2 regions of the Novosphingobium sp. HNCC26BN242 genome follow, and region 2 is predicted to be linked to the other one. Evidence: predicted binding sites of a transcription regulator. Region 2 holds the regulator's gene; the other holds the start of a gene.

Region 1 (4,420 bases), on a different contig from region 2:
CCTTCCGTTCCCGGCGAACAAATCGCCCCCATAAGCGTCACAGCCGGGATCGGGCCGGACACGCGCAAATGGCCGAACGGGGTGGCTTGGCGCAAGCCGCGAAATGTCGCGGCGTGTAACGGCAACAACGGTCGCGCCAGCCGCGAGGACGCCCTAAGACATGCAGGGACTGCCGGGACCGTCATGACAGGGGCAAGGCTTGCTGACCTGCCATCACTGGCAGGCCAGGCATTCCTCGTAATCGGTCGCCGCGGTGGCAAGTTCGATCTTGGGCGCAGCCGAGGTGTTGTCCGCCTCAACCCCGCCGGCAAACCCTGCGCGCTGGACCGACTTCGAACGCAGGTAATAGAGCGACTTGATGCCCTTTTCCCACGCTTGGAAGTGCAGCATCATCAGGTCCCACTTGTCCACGTCAGCCGGGATATAGAGGTTCAGCGACTGCGCCTGATCGATATAGGGCGTGCGGTCTGCCGCGAATTCGAGCAGCCAGCGCTGGTCAATCTCGAAGCTGGTCTTGTAGATCGCCTTCTCGTCCGGGCTGAGGAAATCGAGGTGCTGGATCGATCCGCCGTGTTCAAGGATCGAGTTCCACACGTTGGTGGAATCCTTGCTCTTTTCGGCCAGCAGCTTTTGCAGGTAGGGGTTCTTCACCACGAACGAGCCCGACAGCGTCTTGTGCGTGTAGATATTCGCCGGGATCGGCTCGATACAGGCCGAAGTGCCACCGCAGATGATGCTAATCGATGCGGTTGGCGCAATCGCCATCTTGCACGAAAAGCGCTGCATCACGCCCATGTCCGCCGCATCGGGGCACGGCCCGCGTTCCTGCGCCAGCATCAGCGAGGCCTCATCGGCCTTGGCCGCGACATGGCGGAACATCTTGAGGTTCCACGCCTTGGCCATCGCCGATTCAAACGCGATGCCCTTCATCTGCAGGAACGAATGGAAGCCCATCACGCCCATGCCGACCGAACGCTCGCGCATGGCCGAATACTTGGCCCGCGCCATTTCAGCAGGCGCGCGGTCGATATAGTCCTGCAGCACATTGTCGAGGAAGCGCAGCACGTCTTCGATGAACACCTTGTCGGCGTTCCATTCGTCCCACGTTTCAAGGTTCAGCGAGGACAGGCAGCACACCGCCGTGCGATCGTTGCCCAGATGGTCGCGGCCGGTGGGCAGCGTGATTTCCGAACACAGGTTCGATGTCGAGACCTTCAGCCCCAGATCGCGATGATGCTTGGGCATCATGCGGTTCACTGTGTCGTTGAACACGATGTACGGCTCGCCCGTGGCAAGGCGGGTTTCGACCAGCTTCTGGAACAGCGCGCGCGCATCCACCGTGTTGCGGATCGACCCGTCCTTGGGAGACCGCAGGTGGAATTCAGCGCCATCACGCACCGCTTCCATGAATTCATCGGTCAGCAGCACGCCGTGATGCAGGTTGAGCGCCTTGCGGTTGAAATCGCCGCTGGGCTTGCGGATTTCGAGGAATTCTTCGATCTCCGGGTGTGACACATCAAGATAGCACGCGGCCGACCCACGACGCAGCGAACCTTGGCTGATCGCCAGCGTCAGCGAATCCATCACGCGCACGAAAGGAATGATGCCGCTGGTCTTGCCGTTCAGGCCCACGCTCTCCCCAATGCCGCGCACCTGGCCCCAATAGGTGCCGATGCCGCCGCCGCGCGAGGCGAGCCAGACGTTCTCGTTCCAGGTGGCAACGATGCCTTCAAGGCTGTCATCCACCGAGTTCAGATAGCACGAGATCGGCAGGCCCCGCCCGGTGCCACCGTTTGACAGCACGGGCGTTGCGGGCATGAACCACAGCTTCGAGATGTAGTCATAGAGCCGCTGCGCGTGCGCCTGATCATCGGCATAGGCATCGGCCACGCGCGCGAACAGGTCCTGATACTTCTCGCCCGGCAACAGATAGCGGTCGTCCAGCGTATCCTTGCCGAAATCAGTAAGGAGCGCATCGCGGCTGTGATCGGTCACAATGGTGAAGCGGCGCGGATTGACCGTCTTGGAATCGCTGACCGGGGCCGCAGCAACAGCCGCAGCAGCCATGCCAGCCACGAGCGCATCACTGCCTGCATCCTTGGCGTTCATATCTACAGCTTTCGCTTCACCGGCAAAAGCCGGGGCGCTTGCCAGCGCCAATTCATCCTGCGCAACCACGGAGCCGTCTCCAGTCCTGAAATCCACGTTGTAACCCCCGTCCGCACACCGGATGAAACCATCCGGGCGATCAATCGACAATCGAATCGGGCGGCCGCACCGATCCTACACCGGACAGAACGAAAGTGGAACATTGATGTCCCGCACGCGCGCTGTCTCTAAACAAAGTTCGCAGCCGGAATTGTCTCGTGCTGAGGCAAAGTTCTGCCATTGCGCGAAAAACACGCCCAAGCGCTCTAAACAAGGTCTAGAGGTGCCCCGGATGTCCAACCACAACCTATAGTGCCCTAACGCCTGCCAGACACAAGAGGGTAATGTTCCTCAGGCAGACTCGATTCGTCGCACGCTCGATTCGTTTCGTCGTGCGCAAACTTATGCTGCAGTGCAGCGACGCGCCGGATTACCGACACTGCAAGACACAAAATGAACCTATCCGAGTTTATTTGGTCCAGATCACCAAATTGTGGACAAGAACCGGTCAATCGGCACCATGTTATGTGTCCACAGAAACGGAGCCAACCATGCTGAATATCCTGTCGATCGTTTTCACCGGCCTTGTGGTCGGCGTGCTGGCGCGGTTCCTCTATCCCGGCGCGGTCGAGATGGGGCTGGTCAAAACGATTCTGCTGGGCGTGGGCGGCGCACTGGTGGCGGGCCTGTTTGCCAGCTGGCGATCAAGCAGCACCTTCGGCGAAGGCGTTAACCGCGCCGGGTGCCTGGCCTCGGTGATCGGCGCGATGGTGCTGATCTTTATCGGGCGGAGTCTTTAAAGGCTTAGCGGGGCAAGGGTTCACGCAGAGACGCAGAGAGGAAAAGGGAGGCGCGAAGATGTTCCCGCTTGCGGCAAAGCCGCTCTCCCAATCTTGACGTTACGTTTTCCGCTATCGTAGCACTCGGAGATGGCCTTGCGGCCAAGCGCAGCCTCTCTGCGTCTCCCCTTCTTCTCCGCGTCTCTGCGTGAACCAGCCCAGATCAGGCCCGCGGCGCGATCCGCCGGTAGCTGAGCGCCTCAGCCACATGGATACGCCCGACCGTTTCCGCGCCTGCTAAGTCCGCGATCGTGCGCGCCACGCGCAACATGCGGGTATAGCCGCGAGCGGACAGGCGCATCGCCTCGGCAGCTTGGGCCAGCAGCTTGCGCCCCGGCTCATCCGGCGTGGCGTGGGTGTCTAGCATATCCCCGTTCAGCTCCGCATTGCTCCGCATGCCCGTCCCTTCCAGCCGGGCCACTTGAACGCTGCGCGCGCGCGCAACACGCGCGGCCACCTGATCCGATCCCTCTGCCGGTGGCGGCAGCGCCAAGTCGGCGGCAGAGACCGGATCGACCTCGACATGCAGATCGATCCGGTCCAGCAACGGCCCTGAGACCTTGGACTGGTAATCCCCCGCACAGCGCGGCGCACGGCTGCACCCCAGCGCCGGATCGCCCAGATGCCCGCAGCGGCACGGGTTCATCGCCGCAATCAGCTGCACCCGCGCCGGGAAGGTTACGTGCGCATTGGCGCGCGCCACCGTTACCTCACCCGTCTCCAGCGGCTGACGCAGCGAATCGAGCACCGCGCGCTGGAACTCCGGCAACTCATCGAGGAACAGCACGCCCAGATGAGCCAGGCTCACCTCACCGGGCCGCACTTTCAGGCCTCCACCAGTCAGCGCGGCCATCGAGGCGGAATGATGCGGCGCACGGAATGGGCGGGCGCGGCTGATCCGCCCATCCTCGAGCGTGCCCGCCACCGATGCCACCATCGAAACTTCCAGCGCCTCAGCCGGGGTTAGTTCTGGCAGGATACCCGGCAGGCATGATGCCATCAGCGATTTGCCCGCGCCCGGCGGCCCGATCATCAGCAGGTTGTGCCCGCCTGCCGCCGCAATCTCCAGCGCGCGCTTGGCGGTTTCCTGCCCTTTTACCTGCTTGAGGTCTGCCATGCGCCGCGCAGGCTCTGCAATGCCTTGCGCAGGCTGAGGCAACCGGTGCGTGCCTTTCAGGTGGTTGAGCAGCCCGATCAGGTCGGGCGCGGCGATCACGTCGATCCCGCTCGCCCAGCGCGCTTCAGGTCCTTGCGCAGCGGGGCAGATCAGCCCCTTGTCCTGTCCGCTGGCGTGGATGGCGGCCAGCAGCACGCCGGGCGATGGCAACACACGCCCATCCAGCGCCAGTTCGCCCACCGCCACGTAATCGGCAATCTGTTCCAGATCGACCACCCCCATCGCCGCCAGCAGCGCCAGCGCAATCGGCAGATCG
Region 2 (4,420 bases):
GCTGATCGGCCTTGCCTTGCTGCTGGACAGTGTGGGGTTCGGCGCACCGGCATGGTGGCTGGCAGGCAAAAGCCTCGAGCTGCTGCTCGCGCTGGCCCATTTCGTGGCGGCAAGGCCCGGTGCGGTGACGATGCTCCCGGCCATCGCGCCTTGGACGTTCGCGCTGTTCATTGCCGGAATGTTGTGGCTCGCATTGTGGACAGGAAAAGTGCGGTTGTGGGGAGCGGTCCCCGCAGCGCTGGCGGTCCTAGCCATGGTGCTCACGCCGACCCCGGACATTCTCGTCACTGGCGATGGGCATCACGTCGGCCTGACCGGGGCGGGTGATGATCTGATCGTGCTGCGCATGGGCAGGGGGGAATACATGCGCGACAACTTGCTCGAACTGGCTGGTATGGAAGGCACACTGCGCCCGATTGACCGCTGGTCTGGTGCCCGCTGCAACGATGACTTCTGTGTCGCACGGTTGCAGCGTGGCGGTCGGCAGTTCATCTTGCTGGTGGCGCGGAGCCGCAACTACATCGATGACATGGCGCTCGCCGCAGCCTGCGAGCGCGCCGATATCGTGGTTGCGGATCGTCGCTTGCCCTATTCTTGCCGGGCAAAAATGCTCAAGGCCGACCGTGTCATGCTGGCAAATACGGGAGGCCTGTCGATCAATCTGACAACGGGCCGCGTGCGGACAGTGGCCGAAACGCAAGGCGAGCATGGATGGTATCGCAAACCACCGCCGCCAACATTCAGAAAGCCCGTCAAACCAGCCACCTCGGCTTCCGACAGCGCGTCTGGAGCTTTACTGTCTGCCAAATAATTCGTAGGTTCCAAGTGGCCGGGCACCGGCATCGATTGATGTGCAAGTGCCCGACCGGATAGTTACGGCAGCACCCAGCGGATCGAGCCGCTGTAGCTCCCGCTCATCGGCAGGCCATCGCCACCCATCGCGGGGATGAAGCGGGCGCGGCTGCTGACTTTCGCGCAGGTAGCGGCATCAAGATCGGCCGATCCGCTCGAACCGGTAACCTCGCACCCGGTCACCCGGCCGTCAGTGCCGATGGTCAGGCGGAACCGGGTCAACCCCTCGCGCTCTTCGCGGATCGCGGCGCTCGGATAGTCGCGGTCCGAGACCCACGATCCCGGCGAACCTTTGGGAGAGGCACCACGCGCGGCGAAGCTGGCAGAAGGCGAGGGCTTCACTTCGGGCGGGACGAATGGCCCCACTTCAACCGGCACGATCGGAATGATCTCGACCGGTTTCAACCCGATGCCCGGATCGACGGGGCCGAGTATGATGTCAGGCTTGGGAGCGACCAGCGGGGTATCTTGCGGTTTCTGTGCCGGTTTGATGTCCGGCGGTGGGGCGATGGGAGTGATCTTTACCTCATCGTCCTTCCACTGTTGCGCAATAAAGGGGTCCTTCACGATCTTGACGATCCCGCTGGCAAAGCCAGACGTGATGGCCCAGATCGCCACGCCGTGAAGCAACGCTACGGCGATGAAGGTTTGCGTTTGTCGCTGCCGGGAATTTTCTGCTGAATAAGCCATTGGCAACACCTCTTCCGTTGCCGACGCCCCAGGTTCTGGCGGGCCGTCCCGGAAGGGGGCGCCCCGTGTGGGGCATTCGGTAACGATAGAAACTATATCAAAGCCGAACGCCTTGCTAGAAGAATCTCAACCAAATAGATTGATATTTAGCATAACGAATCCCGGATAAACACAAATGCCGCCCGCCGATTGTCTCGGCGAACGGCATCTGAAGATTTATAACCAGCAGGCAACAGCGCTTTGTCGCCGCCAAACCCCTTAGTGGTAGCGCCGCAGCAGGCCCGCCAGTTTGCCCTGCACGGCCACTTCATCGGGCCGGTAGAACTGCGGATCATAGGCCGCGTTGGCCGGATCGAGGCGGATCATGCCCTTTTCGCGGTGGAGGTACTTGAGTGTGGCTTCTTCACCACGCACCAGCGCAACCACGATTTCGCCATCGCGGGCAACATCGGTCTTGCGGACAAGGGCATAGTCGCCATCAAAAATTCCGGCCTCAACCATCGAATCCCCGGACACTTCAAGCGCGTAATGCTCTCCAGCGCCGAGCAGGGCCGCGGGCACCGGCAGCGTTGCCGCGGTTTCGAACGCTTCGATTGGCATACCGGCGGCGATCTTCCCGTGCAGCGGCAATTCGATCACATCGTTGGCGGGAGCGGGAGCGGCCTTGGGTGCGGTGCGCAGCGGGGTGAGCGTGGTGTTGGCATTTGCGGCAGTACGCACTGGCGCTGTGCTACTCGGCTTGGTCACCGAGCTATCAGGCTGGCGCAGGACTTCGAGCGCGCGCGCGCGGTTGGGCAGGCGGCGGATGAAGCCGCGTTCTTCCAGTGCGGAGATCAGGCGATGGACACCGGACTTCGATTTGAGATCGAGCGCTTCCTTCATTTCTTCGAACGAAGGGGAAATGCCCGATTCCTCCAACCGGATTTGGATGAAGGTGAGCAGTTCATGCTGCTTGCGCGTCAACATTGGCGGTTCCTCCGCGGGTGAACGAATACGGAACGGATAAGCAACCTATTTCACGACGTCAAGCAATTCCGCCATTTTCGAGCAGGTAAACCGGAACATCCGTTCCTGCCGCTTTGGCTTCGGCCCAGGCTTCGCGCACAACCAGCGCATTGGCGCGGGCAAGCGGTGACAGTGCGCCTGAATCCTGCAGCGGATCGAGCGCCACGTTGGCCCCATCCCAGACGGCGCGAAGGAATTCCATGCGACTGCCACCTTTGCCCAACGGTGCGGCCAATCGCGCCGGAATTGTCCATGGCAGCGGGGCCGCTGCACCGGCGCTGGCGCGCAGCAGGGGTAGCAGGAAAAGGAACGCGGTGACAAAGGCCGAGGCGGGATTGCCCGGCAGTCCAAGGATCACTTGCGCTCCACGGCGCGCCACGAGCAACGGCTTGCCCGGCTTGATCCCGACGCGCCAGAAATCCAGCTTGGCCCCAACGGCTTCAAGCGCGGGCCGGACGAGATCGTGATCGCCGACCGAAGCGCCACCGCTGGTCACGATGATGTCGGCATCGCTGGCGCTGTCGAAAGCTGTCGCCAGCGCCTGCAGTTGATCAGGGATCGGGCCAAGTGCTCGAATTTCAACCGGCAAGGCTGCGGCCATCGCGCACAGCATGGGGCCATTGCTGGCGGGCAACTGGTGGAGCCCAGCGTCTTGTCCAGGCGGCACCAGTTCATCCCCGCTGTCGATCACGGCGAGCTTGAGCCGCCGCCGCACCGGCAGATGGCTATGCCCGCCCGCAATGGCCAGTGCAATCTGCGCCGGGCTTATGCGCGTGCCTGCCGGGATCAATTCAGCAGCGGCAGCGAAATCCATGCCGGCCGGACGGATATGGCGCTCCAGCGGCTCAGGCAGTGTGCCGGTGAAGCGCAGAGTTGCGCCATCGCGCGCCGTATCTTCTTGGATCAGGACCATGTCAGCGCCGTTCGGGACAATAGCGCCGGTGCTGATGCGCACCGCTTCGCCTGTGCCGACCACGCCCTCAAACGGATGGCCAGCTGCACTTTCGCCGGTCACCTGCCACGGGCCGGGCAGATCGGCGCTGCGCAGGGCATAGCCATCCATCGCAGATAGCGGCGCTGCGGGCTGCGTGCGGCGGGCGGCAAGCGGCTGCACGAGGTAGTGGCCGAGGCATTCAGCCACCGCACGTTGCTCTACCGGCAAGGTCGGGGCGAGTGCGAGCAAACGCGCTTGGGCTTCGGCAAGGGGAAGGGGAGGCGTCTTCACGCGTCGTCAGCGCGCCAGATGCCGGATTTGCCGCCGCGCTTTTCGATCAGGCGCACGCCTTCGATGACCATGCCCTTGTCCAGCGCCTTGGCCATGTCATAGACCGTCAGCAGCGCGACCGAGACAGCGGTCAGGGCTTCCATCTCCACACCGGTGCGGCCCGTCAGCGTGGCCGTGGCGGTGCATTCGACGCCAGCTTCAACGAAGGTGAAATCAACATTTACCGCATCGAGCGCGAGCGGGTGGCACAGCGGGATTAATTCGGCGGTCTTCTTTGCGGCCATGATCCCGGCAAGCCGCGCGGTGCCTAGCACGTCACCTTTGGGAGCATCGCCTGCGCGGATGGCCTCAAGTGTGGCTGCGGACATGCGAATCAGGCCGCGCGCAATGGCCACGCGCTGGGTTTCAGCCTTGCCTCCAACGTCGACCATGCGGGCGGTTCCCGCCGAATCGATATGGGTCAATTCGTTCATTCAGCAGAGCCTTTCCCTGAACAGGTTTACACAGTTTACACAGTCCATGGAGAAAACTGTCCGGTCTCCATCGGTGTCTATTTAGTGCGCGCAAATGGCCGGAACTGCGGCGGTTTTCAAGCAAGCGAGAGCGGGGTCGGACATCGTGCGATGCTGGCACCGTCGTGCGATGTAG

What was found. Region 2 encodes LexA, which represses DNA repair genes until DNA is damaged. Its sites were predicted from a motif close to GTTCCNCNCTTGTTCT; they were not measured.
Region 1: the regulator LexA is predicted to act here: its motif matches at 2,295-2,310, upstream of AC2A1F_RS08210 (ribonucleoside-diphosphate reductase subunit alpha).

Annotation. Positions count from the first base shown of each region.
Region 1 covers NZ_JBXUGM010000002.1:120,042-124,461, forward strand. Annotated here, with positions in the region: partial or broken gene AC2A1F_RS08205 (PepSY domain-containing protein) at 1-13, opposite strand, end outside; gene AC2A1F_RS08210 (ribonucleoside-diphosphate reductase subunit alpha) at 214-2,205, opposite strand; gene AC2A1F_RS08215 (GlsB/YeaQ/YmgE family stress response membrane protein) at 2,700-2,948, shown strand; gene AC2A1F_RS08220 (YifB family Mg chelatase-like AAA ATPase) at 3,151-4,420, opposite strand, start outside.
Region 2 covers NZ_JBXUGM010000006.1:101,040-105,459, reverse strand. Annotated here, with positions in the region: gene AC2A1F_RS18430 (ComEC/Rec2 family competence protein) at 1-811, shown strand, start outside; gene AC2A1F_RS18425 (energy transducer TonB) at 874-1,542, opposite strand; gene lexA (transcriptional repressor LexA) at 1,801-2,508, opposite strand; gene AC2A1F_RS18415 (molybdopterin molybdotransferase MoeA) at 2,567-3,772, opposite strand; gene moaC (cyclic pyranopterin monophosphate synthase MoaC) at 3,769-4,245, opposite strand.